DNA from 3 places in the Streptomyces sp. NPDC004667 genome. Region 3 is predicted to be linked to each of the others. Evidence: riboswitches for the same ligand, from Rfam matches in the RefSeq annotation. Region 3 holds a riboswitch; each other region holds the start of a gene.

Region 1 (5,068 bases), on a different contig from region 3:
GCCGCGCCCGTACGGGGGTGGTCGTCACCGGGGCCGGGGGCGCGGCCACGAAGGGGCGCCACCAGGCCCGGTCCGGGGCGTCGGCCGCGCCCGGTTCGAAGGGCTGGCCCGGGATCGGCAGGGCGACGGCCGCCCCGGCCGCCCCGGCGGCGGCGACGGTCCCCTCGCCGGGCTCGTCCCACGGGTGCGGGGCCAGGTTGAAGGTGCCCCAGTGGATCGGCAGCATCGTCCCGTGCGGGAGGCCGCCCTGGAGGTCGAGGTGGGCCTGGATCCCCTCCGCGGGGGTCATGTGGATGTCCGGCCAGTACTCGGAGTAGGCGCCGATCTGGATCATCGTCGCGTCGAAGGGGCCGTGCGCGGCGCCGATCTCCTTGAAGCCGGGGAAGTAGCCGGTGTCCCCGCTGTGGAAGATCCGGTGTTCCCCGCCCGTCACGACCCAGGAGGCCCAGAGGGTGAACTGCTGGTTGCGCAGCCCGCGGCCGCAGAAGTGGCGGGCCGGGGTGGCCGTGAGGGAGAGCCCTGCGACCTCGGTCGTCTCGTTCCAGTCGAGCTCGCGCAGCCGGTCCGGCGACACGCCCCAGCGCTCCAGGTGCGCGCCGACGCCGAGCGGGACGGCGAAGACGGTGTCCGTACCGGCCAGTGCCTTGATGGTGGGCAGGTCGAGGTGGTCGTAGTGGTCGTGGGAGATCACCACGACGTCGACCTCGCCGAGGGAGGCCAGCGGCACGGGGACCGGGTGCAGCCGCTTGGGTCCGGCGAACGGGAAGGGGGAGCAGCGCTCGCCCCAGACCGGGTCGAAGAGGACCCTGCGCCCGTCGATCTCGGCGAGCACGCTGGAATGCCCCATCCAGGTCAGGCGCAGCCCGCTGACCGGCGGTTTCGCCAGCTCGGCGAGGGTGGTGGGGTACACCGGGATGGGGGCGCCCGGGTTGCGCCGTACCCGCTGCTCCTTGTGGAAGTAGATCTTGGCGAACTCGACCATCGACCCGGAGGGCCTGGTCCGTGCGCCCACGGGGTTCTGGAAGACGCCGTCGGCGAAGTTCGGCGAGCGCAGGATCCGCTCCAGCCGTGCGCCGGAGGGGTCCGCGCCGAAGGCTTCGGGCCGCAGGGCGCGCAGCCGGGGACGCAGGGGTTGGGAGCCGGTCAAGGCGCCTCCTGGAGGTGCAGGGCGGTGTGGGACGGTCGTACGACCACGACCATCCCAACGCGTACCGGCCCCCCAGGATTCCTCGTCCCGCCCGCGAGTCGGCCGGATCTCCCGGCCGACTCCCCAGGGACCGCCCGTGCGGGCGCTCCTCCGGGCCGCGGGGCCCCGTCGTCACCGTGGCGCCCGGCCCGCGACGCCTTTGACGGCAGGGCCTAGAGCGGCAGCAGGTCCGGGCGCTTGGCCTCGACGTGGTCGCCGGAGGACTCCCCGCGCAGCCGGCGGCCGATCCAGGGCACGAGGTGCTCGCGCGCCCACTGGATGTTGTCCCGGGTGACGTCCACCGATCCGCGCGGCGGGGTGGGCGGCCACGGCTGGTCCGGGTCGGCGGGGATCTCGTAGCCGAGGACCTGTGCGGCGCGGAGCGCGACACGGGTGTGGCCCTCGGGCGAGAGGTGCAGCCGGTCGCCGTCCCAGGCCCGGCGGTCCTGCACCGACTTCAGCGACCAGAGGTCGAGGACCGGGCAGTCGTAGCGGTCCGCGATGGAACGTACGTGCGCGCTGTACGTCGCGACCTTGCCCCGCAGGTGCTTGAGGACGGGGACGCCCCGGGTGTCGAAGCCGGTGGTGATCATGACGAGGCCGACGGCCCCGGTGAGGTCGGCCACCGCCGCCTCGAACCGCTCCGCCACGTCGTCCGGGTCGCTGCCCGGCCGGATGATGTCGTTACCGCCCGCGCAGAAGGTGACCAGGTCCGGGGCGAGGTCCTGGGCTCTGGGCACCTGTTCGGCCACGATCTGGTCGAGGAGCTTGCCCCGCACCGCGAGGTTCGCGTACCGGAAGTCGTGCTCGTCGCGCTGATCGGCCAGGAGGACGGCGAGCCGGTCCGCCCAGCCGAGATAGGAATCCCCGGGTCCCGGGTCCCCCACGCCTTCGGTGAAGCTGTCCCCGATCGCCGCGTACGAGCCGATGGTCTTGAGTGTCGTCTTCGTCGCTGCCACGGGACGACATCCTTCACCCCCGTCACCAACCTACGCCAACGTAATGAGGGGTTGACGGACCGTGATCTATACCACGCGGGGGATAAGGAATAAGTACACGTGGGGCCGGGACCCCCCTCAGGTCCCGGCCCCACGCGTGTCCGTGCCGCTGCCGCGGCTCCCGTCAGACGTTCACGCCCTTGGAGCGGAGGTAGGCCAGCGGGTCGATGTCCGAGCCGTAGGACGGGCCGGTGCGGATCTCGAAGTGGAGGTGCGGGCCCGTCACGTTGCCGGTGGCGCCGGAGAGGCCGATGCGCTGTCCGGCGGTGACGCTCTGGCCCACCGAGACGGACAGCTGGGAGAGGTGGCCGTACTGGGAGTACTTGCCGTCGGCGTGGCGGATGACGACCTCGTTGCCGTACGCACCTCCCCAGCCTGCGGAAACCACCGTGCCCGCGCCGACCGCCTTGACGGTGGTGCCGGTGCCGGCGATGAAGTCGACGCCGGTGTGGTAACCGGAGGACCACATGCTGCCGCTCTGGTGGTACGGGGTGGAGGTGCCGCCGTCGACCGGGGCGACGAAACCGGAACCGCTCGCGGGGGCCGCGGAACCGGCCGGGGCCGTGGGCGCGGAGGGCGCCGGGCTCTGGGCCGGGGTCTTGGCCGCCGGTCCGCGCGAGGCGGCGGACCGCGGTGCGGGGGGCGCGGCGGGGGCGTCGGCGGTGTCCCCGCCGGCCGCGGACGGGGCCTCGTCGGCCGCCGGAGTCCCGCTGGAGGATTCCTCGGCCGCGGCCTCAGGAGCCTTCGGCGCGGGGGTCCCGGCGGGACCGTCCAGCGTCAGCCGCAGGCCCGGGTGGATGAGGGAGGGATTCGCGCCGACGGCCTCGCGGTTGTCCGCGTAGAGCCGCTCCCAGCCGCCCTGGAGGTGGCGCTCCGCGGCGATCTTCGACAGGTAGTCGCCCGGGACGACGGTGTAGACGGCCGGAGCGGCAGCCGGAGCGGCGGCGGGGGCGGCGGCCGGAGCGGCGGCGGGGGCGGCGGCCGGAGCGGCGGCGGGGGCCCGGAGGGTCTGGGGCACCTGCGCGGGCGTCACGGCCCCGGTGGCGGCGTGGGCGCCGGCGGCGACCGTCAGCGGCAGCGCGAGGGCGGCACCACCGGTGCCGGCCACGGCGAGGCCACGGGATATGGAACGGGACTTCGGACGGCGGTGCTTACCCTTTGCGGGCATGGCGAATTCCTCTCCGGCGCCTGCGAGGTGAGCTGTCGGGTTCGGACTGGAGATGTCCGGCCGTACCCGTGGAACACGCGTACGACTTCACCCCGAGCCGCCCGGAAGTGATCCGGAACGGCGACTTACCTGGTTCCCCCGCTCCTGCCGCGCGCGTCGATGGTCGGGTGCGGTTCCCGGGCGGCGGCAGGATGAGGCGGTCCACCCGGATCGATCGCGAAGGTAATCCAGCGGGAGTGCGCACAACAAGCCGTGAATTCCCTGACGGAATAGCAGGCGTGAGGGATCAACGGAATTCCCGTCACCCTCCGTCCATTCCCCTGCGGCAACAACCGCCCTGGCAAGGGAATTCGGATTTCGCGATCAGGCACGGACGGTCACCGTATGATCTGGCTCACGGGGCCTGGCGCGATCTCGCCTCCACATATGGCAAGTTGTTCCCAACCAGATCAATTCGGACACGCAGGACACACGCAGGACACGCGGAGGAGCGCACGTGACCCAGCAGATACCCCAGCCCCCGTCGAGCACCCCGGAGCCGGAGCGCGGGCTCTCCGGAGTGCGCAATTTCCGTGACGTGGGCGGCCTGTCGGCCGCCGACGGGCGGAGGGTCAGGCCGGGACGACTGTTCCGAAGCGGACATCTCGCACATGCCACCGAAACCGATACGGAGTTCCTCGAATCCCTCGGGCTGCACACCGTCTTCGACTTCCGCAACGGAGCCGACCAGGCCCTGGAGGGCCCGGACGTCGAGCTGGCGGGCGTGCGCAACGTGAACATCCCGCTGTCGGATCCGGCCGACGGACGGGAGTTCTGGAAGATGGTCCGCGACGGGGACCTCGCCCGGCTCCGCACCGTCCTGGGCGACGGCAAGGCGGCCGCCCGCATGAGGGACTCGTACCGGACGATCATCCTCACCCGCACCGCCGAGCACGGCCGGGTGGTGCGCGCGCTCGCCGAGGACAGCGTCCCGGCACTGATGCACTGCGCCGCGGGCAAGGACCGCGCGGGACTGTCGATCGCCGTCACCCTGCTCGCCCTGGGCGTCGGGCGCGACGCGATCGTCGCCGACTACCTGGAGTCCAACGCCCCGCACAACCGCTACCGCGTCCGGCGCGGCGGCGACGCGCCCGAGGACCGCTCCCCCGAGGTCATGGAGCTGCTGGCCCCGCTCTTCGAGGCGCGCGCCGAGTACCTGCTCGCGGCGTTCGACACCATCGACGGCCAGTGGGGCGGGGTGGACGGCTACCTCGCCGGGGGACTCGGCCTCGCACCCGCCACGCTGGAGCGGCTGCGCGAACGGCTCCTCGTCGGCTGACGCCGACGGGGCCCGCGGCGGGGGCACACCCGGCCCCCGCCGCCCGCTCAGCGGTTGCCGACCGCCTGCTTGACCAGGGTCCTGCCGAAGTCCCACATCAGGCCGCCCCCGCCGTGCGCCTCGTCCATGACCTCGCGGAACGCCCCGACGAACCGGTCCACGTCCCCCTCGTCCACGATCAGCGGCGGGATGAGCTTGATGACCTCCAGGTGGTCGCCGGAGACCTGGGTCAGGATCCGGTGCCGGTTCAGCAGCGGCGCCACGACCATCTGCGCGAACAGGCCCTTGCGGGCCGCCTGGAGCACGGCCCAGCGGCTGCGCAGCCCCAGGGAGGACGGCCGGCCGAACTCGATGCCGATCATCAGGCCGCGCCCCCGCACCTCGTGCAGCAGCTCGTA
Region 2 (5,068 bases), on a different contig from region 3:
GTGGTGATGGGGCGGATCCGGGCGGTGCCGCCGTCGCGCAGCACGACGTCCGCTTCCCAGTGGGCCGGGTACGAGGGGTCCGACGCGGTGGTCATGGAGCCACCCTAAGGGGCGGTGCGCCCCGGTGGAGGGCGTGCCCGGCAGGTGGGACCGCGTGCGCGCGGCGGATCCGGCACACCGGGGCGAACCAGTGCAAGCTGGGGAGGGTCGAACGGCGGTGGATCCGGGTCGGAAGTCGGTCCGAGCAGTCCGGGTGTCGTGAGAGACTGGTCTAGACAACCGTAAGAACCTGAAGGGCATCACCATGGCAGAGCGCCGCGTCAACGTCGGCTGGGCCGAGGGCCTGCACGCTCGTCCCGCCTCGATCTTCGTCCGCGCGACGACCGCTTCCGGCGTCCCGGTGACCATCGCGAAGGCGGGCGGCGACCCCGTCAACGCCGCTTCCATGCTGGCCGTCCTGGGCCTGGGCGCCCAGGGCGGCGAGGAGATCGTGCTCGCTTCCGAGGCCGACGGCGCGGACGTCGCGCTGGACCGCCTCGCGAAGCTGGTCGCCGAGGGCCTCGAGGAGCTCCCGGAGACCGTCTGACCCTTCGGGTCCGGTGCCGGTGAAGCCGCGGTCCCCCCACCCCGGGGACCGCGGCTTCGCTGTTTTCCCGTCCCGGCCGGCCGCACGCACCCGATCGCCCGCACCCGATCTCCCGAATTCCGGCCGCATGAATTCGGCCGCGGCAATTCGGCAGGGCGCGGCGTCGACAGGGCCCGGCGGAGTAATTTCCGGACAGCTCGACGGCCCGGCAGAATTGCACACGACAGGAAAAGCGGGCACGCCGCATTTCACCGGCGCGGGCTTCCCTTTTGTATACGGGGCGCTTGTTAATGCCGGCCGCTCGCCGTGTGTACGGCAGGTTGCGAAGTCCTCACCCGCGGCCGGTGCGCCCCGGCCGCCCGTTCCGCGTGCAGCGCGGTGAGGGCCGCGGCCCGCTCCGCGTCCCCGCGCGCCACCGCGTCGACGATCGCGCCGTGCTCCGCCCAGGAGTCCACGGGCCGCGCCGGGGGCTCCACCACGTACATCCAGGCGATCTTGCGCCGGGTCTGGGTCAGCAGGGCGATCAGCCCGGGGCTGCCGGAGGCCTGGGCCAGGGTTTCGTGGAACCAGCCCCCCAGGGCCCGCAGGTCCTCCCCCGGCGCCTTGCGGGCCCGCTCCCGGCCCAGCCTGACCAGCCCGCGCAGGACCTTCAGGTGGGCCTCGGTGCGCCGGCGGGCCGCCCGTGAGGCCGCCAGCGGCTCCAGCAGCACCCGCAGCTCCAGGAGGTCGGCGGCCTCCTGGACGGTCGGCTCGGCCACGCAGGCGCCGGCGTGGCGCCGGGTGGTGACGAAGCCCTCGGACTCCAGGGTGCGCAGCGCCTCGCGGACGGGGACCCGGGAGACGCCGTAGCGGCGGGCGAGCACCTCCTCGGTCAGCCGGCCCCCCGGCCCGAAGAAACCGGAGACGATGTCGTCGCGGATCGCTGTGCATACCGCGTGCGCAGGAATACGCAAGGCCGGACCTCCGCTGGATTCACCGCCGGCATCGTCGCCGGAATCTTGACCGTGCTGCGACTCTATTGCAGCACACGATAATTTCCGATGACGGCCCGATATCCGAAACATTTCACTGCGGCGGGGGACGCGAAGAAGGCCCCGGCTCGGAGAGCCGGGGCCTTCTTCGTACTGCGGAGGTGCGCGGTGCGTGCGGGTCAGACGCCGACGCCGTGCTGGCGCAGGTACGCCAGCGGGTTGATGTCCGTGCCGTACGTGGCGCCGGTGCGGGCCTCGAAGTGCAGGTGCGGGCCGCTGGAGTTGCCGGTGGAGCCCGACAGGCCGATCTGCTGGCCGGCGGTGACGCTCTCGCCGACGGAGACGTTCAGCGAGAGCAGGTGCCCGTACTGGGTGTACGTACCGTCGTTGTGCTTGATGACGATGTTGTTGCCGTACGCGCCGCCCCAGCCCGCCTCGACGATGGTGCCCGCGCCGACGGCGTGGACCGAGGTGCCCTCGTCCGCGTGGAAGTCGATGCCGGTGTGGCTGCCGGAGGACCACATGCCGCCACCCGCGCCGTACTGGGTGCTGACGTAGGAGCCGTCGACGGGAGCCACGAAGGTGTTGAGGCGCTTGCGGGCCTCCTCGCGGGCGGCGCGCTCGGCGGCCTCGCGCTCGGACTTCTCCTTGGCCTCGGCGGTCCGCTTGGCCTCGGCGGCGCGCTGCTTGGCGTCGGCCTCGGCCTGCGCCTGGGCCGCGACGGCCTCGGCGGCGACCTGCTGGGACTCGGCCTGGACCTCGATGTCGTCCTGGAGGCCGTCGGCGACGACGACCGCGTTCTGGCCGGTGTCCTCGGCGGAGGGCGCGCTGTTGTCCGCGGCGAAGGCCGGGGCCGCGACGGCGGCGACCACACCCGTGGTGGCGAGGGCGGCTATGCCGGCGTAGCCGGCGGTCTTGCGGCTCAGACGGCTGGAACCACGGTGCTTGCCGGGAGCGGCGGTACGACTGCCAAACGCCATGAAGGGGCTGGTCCTTTCCTTCCCTCTCGCCTACCGGGTTAGCTGACGGGTTCGGAGCAGGAAGGTCTCCTACGGGCCCCTCTTGCGAGGTGGTCCGATTCACCCCAGGGACACATGTGGGTCCCCGGCTCCCCAGGCTCGCGCCTGACGGGGACTCGGCGATCGCTGCCCGGTGCCGCGAGTGCGGCGCGCACAACTGACGGACAGCAAGGGCGACGCTAGGCGGATCATCAGTCGATCGCCAAACAGACGAGCGCTTTTGTTGCGTACGCCACACCGCATAACCGCAACCACGACTGCAAAGCAGACAAAAGGGGTCCCAGCGGTGACACCGCCGGGACCCCTCGTCGTACTCCGGTGCCAGAGGGCCGCCGGCCCCGAACACCGACGCCACGAACGTCAGTTGGTGACGACGGTGACCTCACCGATGCCGAGCGCCCGCACGGGCTCCTCGATCTGCGCGGCGTCACCCACCAGGACCGTGACGAGCCGGTCCACCGGGAACGCGCTCACGACCGCCGAAGTGGCCTCCGCCGTACCGGTTTCGGCCAGCCGGGCGTACAGCCGCGCCTGGTAGTCGTCCGGCAGCTCCTGCTCCACCTGGTCGGCGAGGGTGCCCGCGACCGACGCCGCCGTCTCGAACTTCAGCGGGGCCACGCCCACCAGGTTCTGCACGGCCACGTCGCGTTCGGCGTCGGTCAGGCCCTCGGCGGCGAGCGTGCGCAGCACCTTCCAGAGGTCCTCCAGCGCCGGACCGGTGTTGGGGGTGTCCACCGACCCGCTGATGGCGAGCATCGAGGCGCCCTTGCCGTCCGCGGTGGAGCGCAGCACCTGCCCGAAGGCCCGCACCCCGTAGGTGTAGCCCTTCTCCTCGCGCAGCACCTTGTCCAGGCGGGAGGTGAGGGTGCCGCCGAGGCAGTACGTGCCGAGCACCTGGGGCGCCCAGACGATGTCGTGCCGGTCGGGACCGGTCCGGCCGATCAGCAGCTGCGTCTGGACCGCTCCGGGCCGGTCCACGATGACCACGCGGCCGGTGTCGTCGGCCGTCACGGGCGGAACCGGCAGCGGCTCGGCGGAGTTCCCCGTCCAGGTGCCCAGGGTGTCGGCGAGCACGGCGTCCAGGTCGATGCCGGTCAGGTCGCCGACGACCACCGCGGTGGCGGTGGCGGGGCGCACGTGGGCCTCGTAGAAGGCGCGTACGGCCGCGGAGTCGATCCGCGCGACGGTCTCCTCGGTGCCCTGGCGGGGGCGGGACATGCGCAGGGTGGCCGGAAAGAGCTCCTTGGAGAGCTGCTTGGCGGCACGGCGCTGCGGGTTGGCCAGCTCGTGCGGGATCTCGTCGAGCCGGTTGCGCACCAGGCGGTCGACCTCGCTGTCGGCGAAGGCCGGGGCGCGCAGCGCCTCGGCGAGCAGGCCGAGGGCCTTGTGCAGGCGGGAGGCGGGCACCTCCAGCGAGACCCGCAGGCCGGGGTGGTCGGCGTGCGCGTCGAGCGTGGCGCCGCAGCGCTCCAGCTCGGCGGCGAACTCCTCCGCGGAGTGCTTGTCGGTGCCCTCCGACAGGGCGCGGGCCATGATGGTGGCCACCCCGTCGAGGCCCTCGGGCTCGGCGTCCAGCGGGGCGGCGAGGTTGACCTCGACCGCGACGACCTGCTGGCCCGGGCGGTGGCAGCGCAGCAGGGTCAGGCCGTTGCCGAGGGTGCCGCGCACGGGGGCCGGGAAGGCCCAGGGCTTGGCCTCGCCGGCCTGCGGGCGCGGGTGGAAGGTCATCGTGACGGCTGCGGTGTCGCTCACTGCTCCGCCCCCTCGTTCTCGTTCTCGTCGGACTCGTCGGAACCGGGCAGCGGCTCGTAGACCAGCACCGCGCGGTTGTCGGGGCGCAGCCGGGCGGCGGCCACGGCCTGCACCTCCTCGGCGGTGATGTCCAGGACCCGCTGGACGGCGGTCAGCGCCAGCTGGGGGTCGCCGAACAGCACCGCGAAGCGGCACAGTTCGTCGGCCCGGCCGGCCACCGTGCTCAGCCGGTCCAGCCACTCCCGCTCCAGCTGCGCCTGGGCGCGCTCCATCTCCTCGGCCGTGGGGCCCTCCTCGGCGAACCGGGCGAGCTCCTCGTCGACGGCCGCCTCGATGGCGGGCACCTCGACGCCGCTGGAGGTCTTGACGTCCAGCCAGCCCAGCGAGGGCGCGCCGGCCAGGCGCAGCAGGCCGAAACCGGCCGCGACGGCGCTCTGGTCGCGGCGGACCAGGCGGTTGTGCAGGCGGGAGGACTCGCCGCCGCCCAGTACGGTCAGCGCCACGTCGGCGGCGTCGCACTCGCGGGTGCCGTCGTGCGGCAGCCGGTAGGCGGCCATCAGCGCGCGGGCCGGGACCTCCTCGACGATCTCCTCACGGAGCTGCGCGCCCATGACCTCGGGGAGCGATCCGTCGCGCGGCGGCTGCTTGCCGTCGTGCGCCGGGATGGTGCCGAAGTACTTCTCGACCCACGCGAGCGTGGTCTCGGGGTCGATGTCGCCCACGACCGACAGGACGGCGTT
Region 3 (5,068 bases):
AGGGTGAGCACGCCGATGTCCTCTCCGTACCGCAGGTGGCGCACTACCTCGGCGTCCCACCAGGGGGGCTCCGCGCTCGTGGCGGCTCCGGCCGTCATCGCGTCGGCGATGACCTGGTAGGCCTCGGTCCAGGCCTTCTCGACGACGGGGGTCCAGGCCTCGCCGGAGGTCTGGGCGAGGGCGGCGAGGAGGCTGGCGCCGACGGCCGCGTAGTGCTCGGGGCCGACGAGGAACTTGCGGTGGTCGCGTCCGAGGTCGCGTAGATAGGGGAGGAGGGTCTCGCTCTCCAGCTGCGCGACGACGTGGGTGAGCGCGGCGAAGAGGCGGTCGCGCTGGCGCTCCATCTCCTCGGGGGAGGCCGGGAAGAGGGCGCGGAGTCCGGGGTGGTGCCAGAAGAGGTGGGAGTAGAAGAACTTGACCGCGTGCTCGGCCCGTCTCTCCACCACCGCGAAACTGCTTTTCAAGATCCTCACGTCCACAAATCCGAAAGTAGGAATGTCGTGGAAGTCGAGGTCAAGCGATGGCCCATCTACGGACAGCCGCGACGAACCACCCATATCGGATGATGGCTTCCGGCCGGGATAACGTCGTCAGGTGCATGAGCAGACCTCCACTCCCGCGGCCGACGGTTCCCCCTCCCAGGGGCCGACCCTCTTCGACTGGGAGTTCGCGACCGACCCCTACCCGGCCTACGCCTGGCTGCGCGAGCACTCCCCGGTGCACCGCACGAAGCTCCCCAGCGGGGTCGAGGCATGGCTCGTGACCCGCTACGCCGACGCCCGCCAGGCCCTCGCCGACCAGCGGCTGAGCAAGAACCCCGCACACCACGCGGAACCCGCGCACGCCAAGGGGAAGACCGGGATCCCGGGGGAGCGCAAGGCGGAGCTGATGACGCACCTGCTGAACATCGACCCGCCGGACCACACCCGGCTGCGGCGGCTGGTGTCGAAGGCGTTCACCCCGCGCAGGGTCGCCGAGTTCACCCCGCGCGTGCAGGAGCTCACCGACCACCTGATCGACGGGATCGTCGAGAAGGCCGGCGACGCCGAGCGCGGGGAGGCCGATCTCATCCATGAGTTCGCCTTCCCGCTCCCCATCTACGCCATCTGCGAGATGCTCGGCGTACCGCGCGAGGACCAGGACGACTTCCGCGACTGGGCCGGGATGATGATCCGGCACGGCGGGGGACCGCGCGGCGGGGTGGCCCGCTCCGTGAAGCAGATCCGCACCTATCTCGGGGAACTGATCCACCGCAAGCGGGACGATCTGGGCAATGACCTCATCTCGGACCTGATCCGGGCGAGCGACCACGGGGACCACCTGACGGAGGCGGAGGCCACCGCCATGGCCTTCATCCTCCTGTTCGCCGGCTTCGAGACCACGGTCAACCTGATCGGGAACGGCCTGCACGCCCTCTTCGTGAACCCGGACCAGCGCGCACGCCTCCAGGACTCCCTCGCGGCCGGGGAACGCGGCCTCCTGGAGACCGGCATCGAGGAACTGCTGCGCTACGACGGACCGGTGGAACTGGCCACCTGGCGCTTCGCGACCGAGCCGCTGACCCTCGGCGGGCAGGACGTCGCCGTCGGGGACCCCGTCCTGGTGGTCCTCGCGGCGGCCGACCGCGACCCCGACCGGTTCGCCGACCCGGACACCCTCGACCTCTCCCGGAGTGACAATCAGCACCTCGGATACGGCCACGGGATCCACTACTGCCTCGGCGCCCCGCTCGCCCGTCTCGAAGGCCAGACGGCGCTCGCGACTTTGCTGACGCGTCTGCCGGATCTGGAACTTGCCGTTCCCCCTACGGACCTGCGCTGGCGCGGCGGGCTCATCATGCGGGGCCTGCGCACCCTCCCGGTCCGCTTCACACCTTGAAACACCGGGGTCCGGCAACCCGGCGGCGGAAACCGATCGGCTGACCGGAAGTCAGCCCGGGCCCGAACTTGTGACATCCGTTCGAAGGCGGCTAGGTTCTGCCGTTACCCCGCCGTTATGCGAAAGGTGCAGCCACATGCTTCCCGGGAACGGCCGCCACAGACGCCCCCGCCAGGTACCAGCCCTGGTCGTCACCGCCGGAGTCACCGGCTCCGCGTTGGCCCTGCCGCTGCTCGCCGCCACGAACGCGAGCGCCGCCGACACCGCCACGTGGGACAAGGTCGCCGACTGCGAAAGCGGCGGCACCTGGAGCGCCAACTCCGGCAGCGGGGCTTACGGCGGCCTCCAGTTCAGCCTGGAGCAGTGGAAGAACGCGGGCGGACTCGCCTACGCGGAGCGCCCCGACCTCGCCAGCCGCTCCCAGCAGATAGCCGTCGCCGAGACGGTGCTGGCCTCCCAGGGCCCCCAGGCGTGGCCGCTGTGCTCCGCCTCGGCCGGGCTGACCCAGCAGGGGCCTGCGCCTCAGGTGGACCCCGGCGACCGCCGCGGGCCCGTCGCCCCCACCCCGACCCGGCCGGACAGCGCCGTGCCCGACTCCAGTTCGAGCGGCCGCGCCACCGACTTCGGGGCCCCGACCCCGCAGCCGGCGAAGCCGGGCGCCTCCCCGTCCACGAGCCCGAGCGGGCTGCCGGACTACCCGCTGGGCCCGAACACCGGACTGCCCGTCATGCCGGACCCGGACCCGACCGCGCCGACCACCGCGCCTCCGGTCAGCCCCACCAGCCCGGTGGACCCGACCGCCCCGGTCTCCCCGACGGCCCCGGTCAGCCCGACCGCCCCGGTGGACCCGACGGCCTCCCCGGTCCCGACCACCCCCGGCGCCACCCCCACCTCTCCGGCCGCGGAGAAGGGCGAGGGCGCGGGCAAGCACCGCGGCCCGGCGGCCGTCGAGGTGGCGACCGCGCCCGGCACGGCGTCGGGCACCCCGGACCCCACGTACACGGTGAAGCCGGGCGACAGCCTCACCGACATCGCGAACGCCAAGGGGCTCAAGGGGGGCTGGACCGCCCTCTACCAGGCCAACGAGCAGGTCATCGGTGGGGACGCGGACCTCATCAAGCCCGGTCAGAACCTGGATCTATCCAAGAAATAGGGGCAGTTCGGGCATCCGGAAAGACCTGAATGTCCGTTATCGGTAAATGAGACATGCGTCTCTTCCGGTCAACTGGCGTGTCTCGTTCCGGAACTTCCGCAAACCCCGCCCTCACCTGCGAAAACGCCCATTTGAGGAATGCAAGTAGGCCGGTTTCTCCCTGATGTCGCGCGTTGAACATCGGGGAGAGACCTGCCTACCTTCTGAATCGCTCGCCACCGCGGGCTCCTTCGACCGCATCGCCGAATCCTGCCGGCGGACGGAGGGAACAGTCGTCGCGCAAGCGCCGAAGGCAGGAGCGGGGGAACCAAGGTAGGCGCCGGGAAAGGCCGTTGAGAGACGGTCGCGAACGGCTAGGGGTTAAGCCACGTGCTCGACACGTGACCGGGCAACTCATCCGCCCGAACCCGACAGCTCACCTCGAAGGCGTCGGTGAGGAGAACTCCATGCTGCTTTCCGGCAAGGGCAAGCACCGTCGCGGCTCCAAGGCCGTCCGCATCGTCACGCTCGCCGGTGTCGCCGGTGTCGCCGTCGCCGCCCCGCTGATGGCCGCGGGCTCCGCGAGCGCCGCCACCGTCAGCGAGTGGGACAAGGTCGCCTCCTGCGAGTCCGGCGGCAACTGGTCCATCAACACGGGCAACGGCTACTACGGCGGCCTGCAGTTCTCGTCCTCCACGTGGGCCGCGTACGGCGGCAAGGCGTACGCCGCGCAGGCCAACCAGGCCTCCAAGTCGCAGCAGATAGCCATCGCCGAGAAGGTCCTCAAGGGCCAGGGCAAGGGCGCCTGGCCGTCCTGCGGCGTCGGCCTGTCCAACTCCGCCTACAACGGCGGCGGCTCGACCACCACCCCGTCGAAGCCGAAGCCCGACACCAAGCCGGCCCCGGCCAAGCCCGCCCCGGCGAAGCCCTCCACCCCGAAGGCCGACACCGAGACCAAGGCGTCCGGCTCCGGCTCCGGCAACTGGACCCCGTCCAAGCCCGCCCCGGCGAAGCCGTCGACCCCGAAGGCCCAGGCCCCCTCGACCGGCACCGTGAAGACCGGCAACGGCTCGTACGAGGTCAAGGAGGGCGACACCCTCGGGACCATCGCCCAGGCCAACGGCGTCCAGGGCGGCTGGGAGAAGCTCTTCGACCTCAACAAGGACATCGTCGACGACGCCGACATGATCTTCCCGGGGCAGAAGCTGAAGCTCAGCTGAAATCCCGCGTAACACCGCATCACCGGGCCCGGCCCGTAGTGCTTCCCGCCGCCCGGCGCGTCTCCCACGCGCCGGGCGGCGGTGTGTTGTGCACGGCCGCCGACCTGCGGCGGATACCGCCGAGGGCGAACAGGTGAGGGTCTTATGTCAGAGAAGAGGGGTATTCGGGCCCTTTTTCGTCCCAGGACCCGGGCGGCGACAGGCCCAGTGCCCGGAGCCGGTTAGGCTCTAGTCGGCAAGGCCGTCCCACGGCCACCCGCCACCGCACACCCAGCGTCACATCCCAGAAGGAGATGCTCGTGCCCTCCATCGACGTCGTCGTAGCCCGGGAAATCCTGGACTCCCGAGGCAACCCCACGGTCGAGGTCGAGGTGGGCCTCGACGACGGCAGCACCGGCCGTGCTGCCGTTCCGTCCGGTGCCTCCACCGGAGCGTTCGAGGCCATCGAGCTCCGTGACGGTGACCCCAACCGTTACATGGGCAAGGGCGTCGAGAAGGCCGTCCTCGCCGTCATCGAGCAGATCGGCCCGGAGCTCGTCGGCTACGACGCCACCGAGCAGCGCCTGATCGACCAGGCCATGTTCGACCTGGACGCCACCGACAACAAGGGCTCCCTCGGCGCCAACGCCATCCTCGGCGTGTCCCTCGCCGTCGCGCACGCCGCGTCCGAGGCCTCGGACCTGCCGCTCTTCCGCTACCTCGGCGGCCCGAACGCGCACCTGCTGCCCGTTCCGATGATGAACATCCTCAACGGTGGGTCGCACGCCGACTCCAACGTGGACATCCAGGAGTTCATGATCGCCCCGATCGGCGCGGAGTCCTTCTCCGAGGCGCTGCG

The links. A riboswitch is a leader RNA that binds a small molecule or an ion and turns the genes downstream of it on or off. The one in region 3 is predicted to bind cyclic di-AMP.
Positions count from the first base shown of each region.
Region 1: another riboswitch for cyclic di-AMP. It lies ahead of ABZW32_RS22520 (LysM peptidoglycan-binding domain-containing M23 family metallopeptidase); the one in region 3 lies ahead of ABZW32_RS08790 (transglycosylase family protein).
Region 2: another riboswitch for cyclic di-AMP. It lies ahead of ABZW32_RS00995 (M23 family metallopeptidase); the one in region 3 lies ahead of ABZW32_RS08790 (transglycosylase family protein).

Region 1 is NZ_JBEXKC010000040.1:65,835-70,902, reverse strand. Features, by position in the region: gene ABZW32_RS22530 (MBL fold metallo-hydrolase) at 1-1,147, opposite strand, end outside; gene ABZW32_RS22525 (SGNH/GDSL hydrolase family protein) at 1,360-2,145, opposite strand; gene ABZW32_RS22520 (LysM peptidoglycan-binding domain-containing M23 family metallopeptidase) at 2,309-3,352, opposite strand; cyclic di-AMP (ydaO/yuaA leader) riboswitch at 3,357-3,521, opposite strand; gene ABZW32_RS22515 (tyrosine-protein phosphatase) at 3,849-4,670, shown strand; gene ABZW32_RS22510 (aspartate aminotransferase family protein) at 4,718-5,068, opposite strand, start outside.
Region 2 is NZ_JBEXKC010000001.1:242,389-247,456, forward strand. Features, by position in the region: gene ABZW32_RS00980 (GNAT family N-acetyltransferase) at 1-95, opposite strand, end outside; gene ABZW32_RS00985 (HPr family phosphocarrier protein) at 305-586, shown strand; gene ABZW32_RS00990 (GntR family transcriptional regulator) at 874-1,539, opposite strand; gene ABZW32_RS00995 (M23 family metallopeptidase) at 1,737-2,537, opposite strand; cyclic di-AMP (ydaO/yuaA leader) riboswitch at 2,550-2,708, opposite strand; gene ABZW32_RS01000 (pitrilysin family protein) at 2,937-4,328, opposite strand; gene ABZW32_RS01005 (pitrilysin family protein) at 4,325-5,068, opposite strand, start outside.
Region 3 is NZ_JBEXKC010000011.1:55,371-60,438, forward strand. Features, by position in the region: gene ABZW32_RS08775 (globin domain-containing protein) at 1-473, opposite strand, end outside; gene ABZW32_RS08780 (cytochrome P450) at 595-1,878, shown strand; gene ABZW32_RS08785 (transglycosylase family protein) at 2,015-3,031, shown strand; cyclic di-AMP (ydaO/yuaA leader) riboswitch at 3,306-3,475, shown strand; gene ABZW32_RS08790 (transglycosylase family protein) at 3,478-4,230, shown strand; gene eno (phosphopyruvate hydratase) at 4,524-5,068, shown strand, end outside.